2 regions of the Candidatus Paraluminiphilus aquimaris genome follow, and region 1 is predicted to be linked to the other one. Evidence: predicted binding sites of a transcription regulator. Region 1 holds the regulator's gene; the other holds the start of a gene.
What was found. Region 1 encodes sigma-54, which starts transcription at its own class of promoters, with help from an activator protein. Its sites were predicted from a motif close to TGGCACANNNNTTGCNNT; they were not measured.

Region 1 (7,395 bases):
CTCTTGAAGTGGGGGGGCGACTTTCCGAACTGGACTTGCTGGCGTGGAGCGATGTGATCACTCAGTTTGAGTTGTCTGGCACCGAGAGTGGCTTCAACGCTCAATGGCAGGCGTTAGAGATTGATCGAGTGCAGTTGGGCGCCGGCGACTTGCTCGGCGTCAAAACAAGCGGACGCTCCAACAGCCGCGGGTTTGACGTGGAGTTGGTGAGCGACTTTGTATCCGGGCGTCTCAACTACGACCCTGCCGATAATCTGCTCAGTACGAAGATTACGGAACTTGATTTGGATCGACTCCCTCAGTTCACAGATCAAACACTTACTCGTCAACGCGACGGGTTAACTATCGGGCCTGACCTGCCGCACCTGTCAGTGGCTGTTGATACGATTTTGCGCGACGGTAAAGACTTGGGGTCGCTCGGTTTTGAGGTGGACGCTGCGCCTGAGTCTATTAGTTTAACCTCCATCAACGGTATCATCGACGGTGTGACGCTCGGTGAGAAAAATCAGGTTGACTGGACTCTGGGAGAGGGCGCCGCAACCTCAGCTTCGATTGATTTCCAGCTTGGCCCTGCCGCGTCGACACTGTCTGTCGTCAATACTGATTCGGTCGTTGATTTTGCTTCAGGGTCGGTGACGGGCAGTCTTTCTTGGGCAGGTTCGCCTTTAGATGTTGCGCTGGGCCGCCTCTATGGTGACGTGAAGCTGGAATTAAATAAGGGCTCTTTTTTGCCCGTCTCTTCCCAGGCAACCGGACCTCTCCGCTTTATCAGTGTTTTTAATCTTGCGGGCTTAGTGCAGCGCGCCAATGTTAATCAGCTCTTCGATCCCGGATTGACCTTTGACAAAGCAAAAGGGGATTTGGCGCTCGATGGTGAGCGCGTGATGATCAATGAGTTTTCCATTAGAAACGGCGGTGGTCGGTTAGATTTGGGTGGTAACTTCGATATTGCCAGCGAGGTGATTGATGCTGAGCTAACCGTTACCTTGCCGCTGGTGGAGAACATCCCTTGGGTGGCGGCGCTCGCAGGCGGATTACCTATTGCAGCGGGTGCTTATCTCGCGAGTCGAGTTTTTGAAGACCAGGTGACGCGACTCTCCAGTGGTGTTTACTCCGTCACGGGGCCTTTGGATACGCCTGAGGTGAAATTTTTGCGCGTGTTTGATGCGCGGCGATCTGCCGAGAAGTTGGGCTCGCTCGAGCGGGATCAGTCTTCTGAGTCTGACTCGGGAAGCGATCGCAAGTAGCGAAATAACTTCCTCGCGGAAGTGGGTGGTAATGCTTTCTTCTGCTCATCGATGGCGCTTCGACTGAGCTGCCTCAGCATTTGGCGGTCAGCGTTCGGCCATATCGCAAGCACCTCCTGCAGCGCGTCATCGCCGCGTGAGATGAGTGCGCTTCGTGCCGCTTCAATCATATGCTCACGGGCTTTTTCTTTGCGACTACCTTCATGAAGCGCGTCGAGGGATTGGGCAATGCGCTCGGAGTCGGCAGAGCGCATGAGCTTGCCAATGTATTGCATTTGTCGTCGCTTGCCACTGTGGTGGTTGATACGTTGCGCGAGTTCGATGGCCTCTAATAGGGGCTCGTTGTCCAAATCGAGCTTTGCGAGTTGCGTGCTGGTCAGACCGACCAACGCCTCACCGAGATTTTGAAGAGCATGCATTTGGCGCTTCCGAGAACTCTTACTCTCGGGTGCCAACGCATCGTCCCCGTCCCATAAATCATCATCGTTCATATTGGTTAACCCTTGCTTAGCCGTAAAAATACGCGGCCAGACCCAAGAATGCCCAGAAGCCAACCACATCGGTTACGGTGGTGAGGATGACACCACCGGCGAGCGCGGGATCAATCTTGAGTCGCTCCAAGAGCAGTGGTAGCGAGGCTCCAGCAATACCCGCGGTGAGTAAATTAACGATAATTGCAAAGGCGATAATGAGGCCTAGAGTGCTGTCATCGAACCAATAGGTGGTGACGAGTGCCATGACAAATGCCCAAATAAGACCATTGAGCGCTGAGACGAGTATTTCTCTGCGAACCAGCCAAATTTCAGTGCGATCATTAATTTGGCCCATCGCCATTGCCCGAATGAGAACTGTAAGACTTTGGGTGCCAGCAATTCCGCCCATGGACGCGACGATAGGCATCAACACAGCCAGGGCCACGACTTTTTCGATGGTTGCTTGGAACAAACTTATGACCGAGGCCGCCAAAATAGCGGTCAATAAATTGACCGCCAGCCAAACAGCGCGCTGAGGTGCCGTTTGGAGGACGGGAGTGAAGGCGTCTCCGTCTCCTAAGCCGGCCATTACAGCCAGACTGTGATCGGCCTGCTCGCGGATCACGTCGACCACGTCATCGATCGTAATACGACCGATTAACTTTCCTTGTGGGTCAACTACCGGTGCCGAAATCCAGTCATTGCGCTCAAATCGACGTGCCACCTCATCGGCTGAGGTCATTGCGTCGAGCGGTTCGCGCTCCGTCTTCATCATCTCGCGAACTGACGCCGACGGATCCGATACAAGCAGTGTGCGAACCGGTAAAAGGCCCACATATTTGTCTTCACGACTCACCACAATAAGGCTGTCCGTGTTTTCCGGTAATCGCGTGTGCCGTCTCAGGTAGCGAAGAACAACATCCATGGTGAGATCGGGTCGGATGGTAAGCGTATCCGTACTCATAAGACCCCCGGCGACATCGTCGGGGTAGCTCAGCGCCGTCTCAAATCGCTCACGATCATCCGTCGTCAATGAGTCTAAAATGAGGTCGGTTTCCGCTTGCGGCAGCTCATGAAGAATGTCCGCAACGTCATCGTCGTCTAGCTGGACAATAATTTCCGCGACGGCTTCCGGTTGCAGATCTGCGAGGAAATGGTTCCTGATGTCATCGGGTAGTTCGTTGAGGACATCGGCTTCTTGCTCATGGTCCAGCAGTGACCATAGCTCATGCCGCGTCGCAGGCGGTGAGGCGCTAATAAGGTAGGCGATATCTCCCGGCGACATATCGGGAAGGTAGGCAGCGACGTCGGGCAGGGCACCCGAGCGCAGGGCATCAGCGACACGCGTCACTGCTGGACTCGCCTGTGCACTGATATCTACCATGTGAGATCCTCCCGACTGCGCGCAAGAGTAACATCGCTTGAGGCTTTCGCAGCGTGTGGTGCGAACAAATACCAGTCCCGGAGTTTGCTAGCTTTTAGGCATATCTCTGTGAGTGACCGAGACACCTTCAAATTGCCGCGAGAGAGCTTCGCCAATTCGCTCTGTCATGTACACCGACCGGTGCTTCCCACCCGTGCAACCAACAGCAATCGTCAGATAAGCGCGCTGGCTTTTTTGGTAAAGCGGAACCCACTTGAGTAGCATGCTAATACAATCATTTGCCACGGTATCCGTTTCCGGATGCGCCTCAATAAATTGCTTTACTTGCAGCGCCTGACCCGTAAACGCTCTGAGCTCGGGCTCCCAATGTGGATTGGCTAGCATGCGCATATCGAGCACAATATCGGCGTTTAACGGCGCGCCTTTTTTGAATCCAAAAGATTCGATGCTGATAGCCATACCCGAGCGGGCTTTCCCAAACCGCTGCTGCATCACTTCGCGTTGGTTGTAGGGTGACATTTCCGAGGTGTCGATAATCAAATCAGCGGCAGAGATTAGCGGCTCTAGAATGATCCGTTCGATAGCGAGGGCATCCGTCAGCGGTAAGCCGTCTTCACTTAGGGGGTGTTTGCGCCGGGTTTCGTTAAAGCGTTTACTCAGAGCTTGCGCGGTCGCGTCGAAAAAGATGAGCTCGAAAGTGTTTTTTTCTCTGAGCCCTTTTAAAAAGTCGCGTAAGTCGTTAACGCCCGCATCCTCTGTGCGAATATCGATACAGATGGCAAGGCCTGTGTAGGCCGACGAGGGCGCTTCCTCGAAGTGTTTTATGAGGGATTCAACGAGCGTGACAGGTAGGTTATCCACACAGTAGAAACCCATGTCCTCCAGCTGATTTAACGCTGAGCTTTTGCCTGATCCGGAGCTGCCACTTACGATAATAATGTGCATGACGAGTTTGCCGTTTTTCCCTCGTTACTCGGTAAACCTTGATAACTCGCTGCTACGGTCCGTCGCCGCAGCGGTCGCTTAAGCGCCAAACTTGCGCGATGACACTCACCTTCTAGTGCTAGTGGGTCCGATGCTTTCTCTTGTGATCGGTTACCTGACGATCTAATTTTTCGATAACAGAGTCTATCGCGGGATACATATCAGAGAGTGTCTGCGAAGCAAAAAAGTCAGCCCCAGCAAGGTGTAAATTAGCTTCAGCTTTATGTTCAGCGCGTTCCACAACAAGAACGAACTCTATATGGTCAATGCTGTCACAGTGCCGCTGTACCCGTCGTAATTTCCTCGAAATATGCTCTCGTAAGCCATCTGTTACGTCGACGTGGTGTCCGCTAATAGTCACTCTCATGATGATTCTCCTGTAATGGTTCAACAATTAGATATAACGCTTCCTTTCGTTTGAGGGGCCTATATTCATTTGTTCTCGGTACTTTGCGACCGTGCGCCGTGCCACCACTACGCCTTCATCAGCGAGAAGTGTGCACAGCTTTGCATCGCTCAATGGCTTCTGCGAGTTCTCTGCGCCAATGATTCGTTTGATCAATGCTTTGATTGCAGTTGACGAGCACTCGCCACCCTCGGTGGTGGCAACATGACTTGAAAAGAAGTATTTCAACTCATAAATACCCCGGGGCGTATGCATGTACTTGCGTGTCGTTGCCCGAGAGACAGTGGACTCATGTAAGTCCACCTCTCCGGCAATGTCCGCCAATATTAAGGGGCGCATTGCTTCTTCCCCGTGATCGAGGAAAGCACGCTGATGCTGCACAATCGAAGAGGCCACTTTTAGCAACGTCTCATTTCGGCTCAATAGGCTCTTGATAAACCATTTTGCTTCTTGAACGTTGTTTCTTGCGTAATCTCGGTCGGAGCTCGTTCCCGCGTTTAGCAATTCCGCGTAGTGATGATTGATTCGTAGTTTTGGCGCTATGTCGGGGTTTAATTCGACTCGCCATTTTCCTTCAACACGCTTAACAAACACGTCGGGAACAATGTATTCAGTTGCAGAGGCTTGAAGCGACGCGCCGGGGGTTGGATTCAATGAGCGTATTAGATTTAGCGCGCCGATAATGTCCTCAGGCGTGGTCCGCATCCTCCGTGCTAAGTGTTTCGGCTCAGCCACAGGAATTTGCTCGATGTGCCGCCTAACCATCATACCGGCAGTATCGCGATGCGGCGTCTCTTCACTCATCTGCCTTAGCTGAATGAGGAGACACTCTTGTAAGTCCGTCGCGAAAACACCGGTTGGCTCAAAGTGTTGAAGACGGTGCAGTACAGCCATTACCTCTTCAAACTCTAGTTCATCGATGTTCAGCCCTTCAAAAATTTGCTCAGCTGTTTGTGTCAGCCTTCCGTCATCATCAACCGCATCGATGAAGGCGAGCGCGATGGCGCGGTCTGTTTCGGAAAAGCGTGTGAGATTGAGTTGCCAAAGTAGGTGCGACTGCAATGTTTCGGGTGACGAGTCACGCTCACCAAAGTTCAGATCCTCGCCGCCGGCGCCCTGCGTGGCCGCAGGTGCGGAAGAGGGCATGACATCTTCCCAGGCCGCGTCTACTTGAAGCTCGGTTGAAGGGAGATCCTCGGAAGTGGTGTCGGAAAAGTCGACTTGCTCTTTAACATCCGTCTCAAGCGGCGCTTCATTGGAACCCTCCTCTTCGTCGAGAAGTGGATTGCTCTCAAGCGTTTCGGTGATGGCTTGCTGAAGATCGAGTGTGCTGAGTTGAAGGAGCTTAATAGCTTGCTGCAGCTGAGGTGTCAGCGTTAGTTGTTGACCGAGCTTTAACTGCAGAGCTTGCTTCATGAATCTCTTTGAGAAGCCATTGGATAGACAGTTTAGCGCTTTCATTTCAACAAAGGCAAACCGCTTGGCCTACCTTTTGCTTACATTGCTATGTTCGTTGTACGCAGCGAGAACTTACAGCCGAAAGTCCTGGCCGAGGTATACTTTACGGACGTTCGCATTGTCGAGAATGCTTTGTGCGTCGCCCTCAGCAATCACACTTCCCTCACTAACTATGTAGGCCCGCTCGCAGATGTCGAGTGTTTCGCGGACGTTGTGGTCTGTGATTAATACCCCGATCCCCCGGTCTCGAAGGTGGGTGATAATTGCTTTTATGTCCGATATGGATATGGGGTCTACACCGGCGAATGGCTCATCTAATAATATGACCTTTGGGTCCGTTGCGAGTGCGCGGGCGATCTCCACTCGACGCCGCTCACCTCCCGACAAACTTTGACCAAGTGATGATCGAAGATGCGTGATGTGAAACTCGTGAAGAAGCTCGTCACAAAGGTTTTGTTGTTCGGTCACCGTTAAGTCATCTCGGGTTTCGATAATGGCCATCAGGTTGTCTTCGACGGAAAGTCGACGGAAAATTGAGGCCTCTTGAGGGAGGTAGCCCAAACCCTGTCTTGCTCTTAGATGAATGGGCAGCGCAGTGACATCTTCACCACAGAGTGTGATGCGCCCCTCATCGGTCGCAACCAAGCCGACCATGAGGTAGAAGCAAGTGGTTTTTCCTGCGCCATTGGGTCCTAGGAGTCCAATAATCTCGCCGGCGTTTACCGACATTGACATACCGTTAACGACACGGCGGCCACGATATGACTTGGCCAGACCCTTTGCAGTGAGAACCTCAGTCACGACCTGGATTCTCCCTAAGCGAGTTCGGTGGGATGGTTACTTTCACGCGTTGAGGCTTTTTTCCACTGGGCGATCCCGCGGCGATGACACGCTGCGAACTAACAATGTACTCTATTGTGCTGCCCTCTATCACCGCACCGTCTTGAAGTATTCGCGCCTCACCAATTAGGCGAATGCGGTCTTTTGTCTCTTGATATTCGATGGCATTGGCTTGCGCGTTGATCGGCGTCTCACGGTCACTCGGGGTTTGCTTCAGCGTTGCAGGCGTGCCCGTGGCGGTAATGATCGACGCGCCTTTGTCATCAAATGAAAAGACCAACCGCTCTGACTTGATCTCAAGCGAGCCTTGGCGAAGCTCTACGGAACCGCGGTATGTTGTCAGGCCTGATGGCTCCTCGCGTGTCACCTGATCTGCCGATATTTCAATCGGTTGATCGGCATCGTTTGCGAAGGAGCCGATTGCGCTGGTGGCCAGCAGTATCGCCAGCAAGACGCTGATTAATCTGGTCCCTAGGGGATACTCACAATTCACTTTTCGCTGGTTCCTTTACTAAAGCTGGACGCGACATCCCCCCGCAACTTTGCGGTTCCGCCGCGAAAATCAATCTGCAGTTGAGAGCCGGTTGTTATACCTCTCGCGCT
Region 2 (7,395 bases), 820 kb from region 1:
TAAACGTCGAATACAGGAGACACCGCAATGGCGGAAGAGCAAGCTGCAGGCGCAGCGCAAGATGACCAAGTACAGCAGCAGTTCACTATGCAGCGCATGTACACCAAAGATATTTCATTTGAGTCGCCCGCGACGCCCGACATTTTTCGGCAGAACTGGCAGCCAAGCGTTAACGTCGACCTCAACACACGCTCAGCAAAGGCCGACGAAGATGGTAATCACGAGGTGGTGCTATCGATCACCGTGACGGCGAAAATTGAAGATAAAAACGCGTTTTTGGTCGAAGTTCAGCAAGCGGGTATCTTCTTTGCATCAGGCATTGAGGCCGAGCCGTTGAAGCAAATTCTTGCAACGGTCGCACCTAACATTCTGTTTCCCTATGCGCGAGAAGCCATCGATAACATCGTCGTAAAAGGCGGTTTCCCTGCGTTGATGCTCGCCCCTGTCAATTTTGATGCACTGTACGCGCAAGCTATGGCGCAGCAAGCAGCACAGGGTGGTGACCAGCCCGCTGAGGGCGCAACGCACTAAGCAAGCTGGCTGAGCTTTCGCGTGAGGGTATTTCGTCCCCAACCGAGAAGCTCAGCCGCTTCTGCTTTCTTACCCGCGGTGTGCTCCAGCGCCGCACTCATCATGATCGACTCGATTTGAGGCATGGCATGCTTGAGTACATTCGTCTCTCCGGCCAGAAGTCTGGTTCTGACCCAATCTGAGAGCTGCTTTTCCCACGAACCATCGGGCTGTGCGCCTTGATCTTGCTCTGATACCAGTTCTGGTGGGAGATCACTCATTAAAATGGTATTGCCCGCACCCATCACCGTAAGCCAGCGGGAGGTGTTTTCAAGCTGACGAACATTACCTGGCCAATCCAATGCGCTCAGATAATCTCTGGCCTGTGCGGATAATTCTTTTGTGGGTACACCGAGCTCTGAGGCGGCTTTTGCCAAGAAATGATTGAGTAGCACGGGTATGTCTTCGCGGCGGTCGGCGAGCCTTGGTACGTTTATGCCAATGACATTGAGGCGGTGATACAGATCCTCACGGAATGACCCTTCGGCGACAAGTGTCCTCAGGTCTTGGTGCGTTGCAGCAATGACCCGAACGTCTGTCTTGATAGCAGTAGCGCCACCGACCCGGAAAAACTCGCCCTCAGCAAGTACGCGAAGCAATCGGGTTTGCGTGTCGTGGGGCATGTCGCCAATTTCATCGAGGAAGAGTGTTCCGCCGTTGGCTTGTTCAAAGCGCCCCTCCCGCTTTCCAGCAGCCCCCGTGAAAGCGCCTTTTTCATGACCGAACAGCTCTGATTCCATCAGATCTTTGGGGATGGCTGCCATATTCAGTGCAACAAATGGGGCTTTTGCTCTTGGGCTATGTTGGTGGAGCGCCCGTGCCACAAGTTCCTTGCCTGAGCCAGATTGACCGCTGATCAGAACGGTGATGGCGCTTTGAGATAGCCTGCCAATAGCTCTGAATACCTCTTGCATCGCGGGCGCATTACCAATGATTTCTTTACTGCTATTAGGGTCATTTGCGCTATCAGAGGGTGCTTTTTGGGTGTAAGCAAGCGCTCGAGAGGCAACCTCAAGCATCTCGTCGATGTCGAAAGGCTTTGGTAAATATTCGAAAGCGCCGGATTCATAAGAGGTGACGGCGCTATCCAGATCAGAGTGCGCAGTGGTGATGATAACGGGTGTGTCCGGTACGGTAGCCTTGAGCTCTTTTAGTAGCGTAAGGCCATCCATTCCTGGCATTCGAATGTCACTGATAATGGCTTTAGGTGAGTCGTGCTCAAGTGCACTGAGTAACTCGTCTGCATTCTCGAAGGTCTTGCATGCGATGTTGTCTCCGCTAAGCGCTTTCTCAATCACCCAGCGTATGGAGCTGTCGTCATCTACTACCCAAATTTGATTTCCATCTGTCATGTTAGTTATCCATAGGTAGAAGTAGCGTGAAACAGGTATGCCCGGGTTGGCTACTGGCCTGAATAACGCCACCGTGCCGCGTCAAAATCATTTGTGAAAGCGAGAGTCCTAGACCGCTACCCTCAGGCCTTGAGGTCACCATCGGTAGGAAAATGGATGACATGAGGTCTTCGGGTATGCCCGGACCGTCGTCGATTATTTCAAGAGCACAAACCAGCTTGTGTCGCTGACCGTTAAGTGTGTACTGGCGTTTGCTCCGCGTTCTAATGGTGAGAGAGCAGCCGATAGGTGAAGCCTCCCACGCGTTACGAGCGATGTTTAGCACGGCCTGTGTCAGCTGGTCTGCATCGGCGTCGAACTCAGGGAGGCTGGGGTCATAATCCCGCGTTACCGTGATGCTTTTCCCTGCCTCGGCCTCGATTAACTGGCGGACGCGCTCTGTGACCTCGTGCACATTCATTGGCCGCTTATCCAGTGATTCTCTGGGGCCTAGGAGCCTGTCCACGAGAGCTTGGAGACGGTCCACCTCGGAAATAATGATGCTTGAGTATTCATCGAGTTCGTCATTGGGGAATTTTCTTGCCAGAAGTTGCGCTGCACCGCGTATTCCTCCCAGTGGATTCTTTACTTCGTGTGCTAGACCTTTGACGACGTTGTGAAGGCGGCTTTGCGCCTCGCGTAAATTTTCCGTTTCACTGATAGCCCGTGCGCGATCCAGCGCCGATATCTCCAGAAGAATGCGCGAGTCACGGTCGTAGTTAAGGGGAGTTATCACCACATCAACACTCACATCGCGACCGGTTTTGAGGCTCAGTTTCAAGTCTCTGCTGACAGCAGGTAAGCGAGTACTAACTACCGCTGTGAGTGTTTCATGCCAGTGTATGGCCGCATCCCCTGCGGCGCTGGCAAGCTCGCCAAATGGCAGACCCACTGCACGAAGCGACGATGTTTCAAGCAGCACTTGTGCGGCCTGATTCAGTGTGTCGACAATGCCGTGCTCGTCAATAAGGACAACGCAAGTTGTCAGCGAGTCTAGATCAAAGCCGGGTGATACATTCATGGGCGCCGACTCATAAGATCGAGGGCCTTAAGACGAAGACAGTGATGGGCTCTGAGACTGCAAGGACTGAGCCGTCTTTTGCAAACCACTTTGCCTCGAGTTTATGGGCTCCGCGGATGACATAGCTCAAGGTCCATTGAAGCGTCGTTTGCGCGTCATCTACTTTTTCACCGTCGAGATAGAGTGCGACAGTTTCACCGTCCCCAAGTTTGGCTGACGCCTTCACCAATACGTCAAAAATACCGGCGCCCATGGGAATCGTTGCATTGTCGGATGGACGGGTGATGCTGAGCTTTCGCTCAGCCATCTCTTCCATGTCTCCGCTCGCTTCTGGCTCAGCAGGTACAACAGAAAGCGCTTGCGCGGTATTGACCTGAGTGGGGAGGTTCATTTCCTCAGCCGCCCCACGCTCTTTAGCTGGCGGCTTGTCGCTGAACGTAACCACGCCGTTGGCGTCGACCGACTTGTAGATTTGCGCGTTTGCAAGGCTTGAAAACGCAAGGATGGTCGCAGCCAAAAGGCACAAGCACTTTTTCATAGAGGACCTCCTTGGGTGGGTTTTTGCACTATATTGGTGCATTTCTGTCTTTGTTACGCGATATCTAGAAATTTAGAGCAAAAAAAAGCCCGCGGTGTACTGCGGGCCCTGCGCTCGCTGTTTTACAGCGAGTAGTACATGTCAAACTCGACGGGGTGAGTGGTCATATTGAGACGCTCCACTTCCTCGCGCTTGAGCTCTAAGTAGCCGTCAATCATGTCGTCAGTGAATACGCCACCGGCTGTCAGGAAGCCACGATCAGCGTCGAGTGCGTCGAGCGCCATTTCAAGCGTTGATGCCACGGTTGGGATCTCAGCCGCTTCTTCTGCCGGTAGATCGTACAGATCTTTGTCGGCTGCCTCTCCAGGGTGAATCTTGTTTTGGATGCCGTCGATACCCGCCATCATCATCGCTGCGAAGCAGAGATAGGGGTTGGCAGTTGGATCACCAAAACGCACCTCGATACGCTTCCCTTTGGGAGAAGGCTCGTAGGGGATTCGGATGGATGCAGAGCGGTTGCGCGCTGAGTATGCAAGCATTACGGGCGCTTCGAAGCCTGGAACAAGTCGCTTGTAGCTGTTAGTTGAGGCGTTGGCGAACGCATTGATTGCGCGAGCGTGCTTGATAATACCGCCGATGTAGTAAAGCGCAGTCTCTGAAAGACCTGCGTAATCGTCTCCAGCAAAGGTGTTCACGCCATCTTTTGAAATGCTCTGGTGTACGTGCATACCGGAACCGTTGTCGCCAACGAGTGGCTTTGGCATGAAGGTCGCCGTTTTTCCGTAAGCGTGCGCAACGTTGTGGACGCAATACTTCAGTATTTGCACTTCGTCGGCTTTCGCTACGAGGGTGTTGAAGCGAATACCGATTTCACACTGACCGGCTGTTCCCACCTCGTGGTGGTGTACTTCCACATCCAAACCCATCTGCTCCATGGCAGAGCACATCGCAGCGCGGATGTCGTGGAGTGAATCGACGGGTGGAACGGGGAAGTAGCCACCTTTGACACCAGGTCGGTGACCTGTGTTGCCTTCATCAAAGCTGTCGTTTGACGCCCAAGCGGCTTCTTCGGAATTAATCGCGTAGCTGGCGCCCTGCATTTCAACTTTGTACTTTACGTCGTCGAATACAAAGAATTCTGGCTCTGGGCCGAAGAAGGCTGTATCGCCGAGGCCTGTGGACGCGAGATACGCTTCAGCACGTTTCGCGACACTGCGTGGGTCACGCTCATAACCTTGCATCGTTGAGGGCTCGACAACGTCACATCGCAAAATGGCGGTCGCATCGTCGGTAAAAGGGTCGATAATCGATGTGCTGTCATCGGGCATGAGGATCATGTCTGACTCGTTGATTCCTTTCCAGCCAGCGATCGACGATCCGTCGAACATCTTGCCGTCTTCGAAAAAGTCTTCGTCGACTTGGCTTGCGGGGATGCTTACGTGCTGCTCTTTACCGCGTGTATCGGTAAAGCGCAGATCTACCCAACGAATATCGTTGTCTTTTATCAAATTGAGCGTGCGCTCTGACATGGATGCCTCCTAAGGACTGTAAAACCCGATCTAATCGGTCTGTGTGTGCGTAACTCAACCGCTTATGCACTTTCGTGAAACATAATAGCAAAGCTTGTGCCACTTCTCGATGTAAAGTGATGGCTGGGTAAGTGTTTGTTTTTCATTGCGAAAGTAAAAATTTAACGTAATGCGGCTGGCAATATAAGCACGAATTTGGTGCGGCAATGCATTAAGCGCACTTATTTGGTGCGTTTAGGGCCTGTTTGGCAGTCTCGCCCTGCGTCGATGGAACAACTTGGCCGCGTTTTTGTTAATGGTTGTGAATCGGCTTTATAAGGGCTTATTCACGGTCTTACCTTGCGCTGCTTGTGGTACAGTCGCGCCCGCTAAAAAACCAACGATAGAGACAACCCTTGTGATTGAGAATCTTCGAAACATTGCGATCATCGCACACGTAGACCACGGTAAAACAACATTGGTCGATTGCCTGCTTCAGCAGTCAGGCACGCTTGATCGAAAAAACCAGGGTGCGGAGCGCATCATGGATTCCAACGATCAAGAGCGCGAGCGCGGTATTACGATCCTTGCGAAGAACACAGCTATTCGTTGGAATGATTACCGCATCAATATTGTCGATACACCCGGGCACGCCGACTTTGGAGGCGAGGTTGAACGCGTATTGTCGATGGTAGATAGCGTGCTACTTATTGTAGATGCGGTTGACGGGCCAATGCCTCAAACCCGCTTCGTGACATCTAAGGCCTTTGAACGGGGTCTCAATCCAATTGTTGTGGTTAACAAAATTGACCGACCCGGGGCACGTCCCGACTGGGTAATTGACCAGGTTTTCGACCTGTTTGATTCCTTGGGGGCGACGGACGAGCAATTGGATTTCCCCATCATGTATGCCTCGGCTTTAAACGGCATTGCCGGTGACGACCCGGAGAGCATGGCTGACGATATGGAGCCTTTGTTTAACATGATCGTTGATCATGTGTCGGCACCTGCGGTGAATTCCGACGGGCCTTTTCAGATGCAGATTTCGGCCTTGGACTACAACAGTTATGTGGGTGTCATTGGGGTTGGTCGAATTACTCGCGGTCAGCTCACGTCTAACACTCAGGTCTCTATTGTCGATCGGGACGCAGGTGCGCGAAGCGGAAAAATCCTTCAGGTTATGGGGTATCACGGTTTAGAACGCGTCGAGGTTGAGACTGCTGAAGCGGGTGACATTGTCTGTGTGACGGGCATCGACGCCCTTAACATTTCGGATACCCTGTGCGATCCGTCCGCGAGTGAGGCGCTCCCGCCGCTCTCGGTTGACGAGCCTACGGTCAGTATGACTTTCCAAGTGAACGACTCTCCGTTTGCGGGTTTAGAGGGCAAGTACGTCACGTCACGGAACATCAGAGAGCGACTGGATAGAGAGCTTATTCACAATGTGGCGTTGCGGGTTGAGCAAGGCGACAGTCCAGATAAGTTTGTCGTGTCAGGTCGAGGCGAGCTTCACCTGTCAGTGCTAATTGAGAGCATGCGTCGCGAAGGCTTCGAGCTTGGGGTATCACGTCCAGAAGTGATTCAGAAAGAAATCGACGGCAAGCTTTGTGAGCCTTACGAGCAGCTCGTTATCGATTGTGAGTCCGAGCACCAAGGCGGTGTTATGGAGGAGCTCGGGCAGCGGCGCGCTGAGATGAAGAACATGGTGCAAGATACGAGTGGTCGTGTGCGACTCGAGTTCATTGTGCCTGCTCGTGGGTTGATTGGGTTTCGCTCCATGTTCATGACGCTCACCTCGGGCAGTGGGATTATGACGCACATATTCGACCACTACGGACCGGTCAGTAAGGCGGAGCTCGCACAGCGCAATAACGGTGTCCTGGTATCCATGGTCAAGGGTAAGACTCTAGCGTATGCACTCTTTACACTTCAGGACCGAGGTCGACTCTTTATTCAGGCAAACGTAGAGGTCTACGAGGGGCAGATCGTTGGTCTCCATAGCCGAAGCAATGACCTCGTTGTGAACCCAACAAAGGCCAAGCAGCTTACAAACGTGAGGGCGTCGGGCACTGATGAAGCGCTGATTCTGACAACCCCCGTGCTTCACACGCTTGAGCAGGCGCTGGAATTTATTGACTCAGACGAGCTTGTGGAAGTGACGCCCGACAGCATCCGCTTGCGCAAGAAGTTGCTGTTAGAGCACGAGCGTAAGCGTGCATCGAGGGCGGCTGCTTAGCCGCCGTTATTGAGTCGTCCCGCTGTAGAGCATCTCGTAATGGGGTATGTCGTCTTCCATGTAGGGGCCGTTCTCGGTCACAAAACCTAGGGCTTCATAGAACTCCTGCAGGTAGGCTTGCCCGCTAATGC

Region 2: glnA (glutamate--ammonia ligase) is a predicted target of sigma-54. The motif match lies at 5,134-5,151, and genes of this name have one in related genera.

The regions. Positions count from the first base shown of each region.
Region 1 is NZ_CP036501.1:2,654,878-2,662,272, reverse strand. It holds gene E0F26_RS12225 (YhdP family phospholipid transporter) at 1-1,247, shown strand, start outside; gene yjgA (ribosome biogenesis factor YjgA) at 1,208-1,738, opposite strand; gene mgtE (magnesium transporter) at 1,755-3,104, opposite strand; gene rapZ (RNase adapter RapZ) at 3,192-4,049, opposite strand; gene hpf (ribosome hibernation-promoting factor, HPF/YfiA family) at 4,168-4,455, opposite strand; gene E0F26_RS12200 (RNA polymerase factor sigma-54) at 4,483-5,910, opposite strand; gene lptB (LPS export ABC transporter ATP-binding protein) at 6,025-6,753, opposite strand; gene lptA (lipopolysaccharide transport periplasmic protein LptA) at 6,746-7,285, opposite strand; gene lptC (LPS export ABC transporter periplasmic protein LptC) at 7,282-7,395, opposite strand, start outside.
Region 2 is NZ_CP036501.1:749,584-756,978, forward strand. It holds gene secB (protein-export chaperone SecB) at 28-531, shown strand; gene ntrC (nitrogen regulation protein NR(I)) at 528-1,922, opposite strand; gene glnL (nitrogen regulation protein NR(II)) at 1,924-2,982, opposite strand; gene E0F26_RS03435 (DUF4124 domain-containing protein) at 2,993-3,520, opposite strand; gene glnA (glutamate--ammonia ligase) at 3,643-5,049, opposite strand; gene typA (translational GTPase TypA) at 5,447-7,264, shown strand; gene E0F26_RS03450 (GNAT family N-acetyltransferase) at 7,271-7,395, opposite strand, start outside.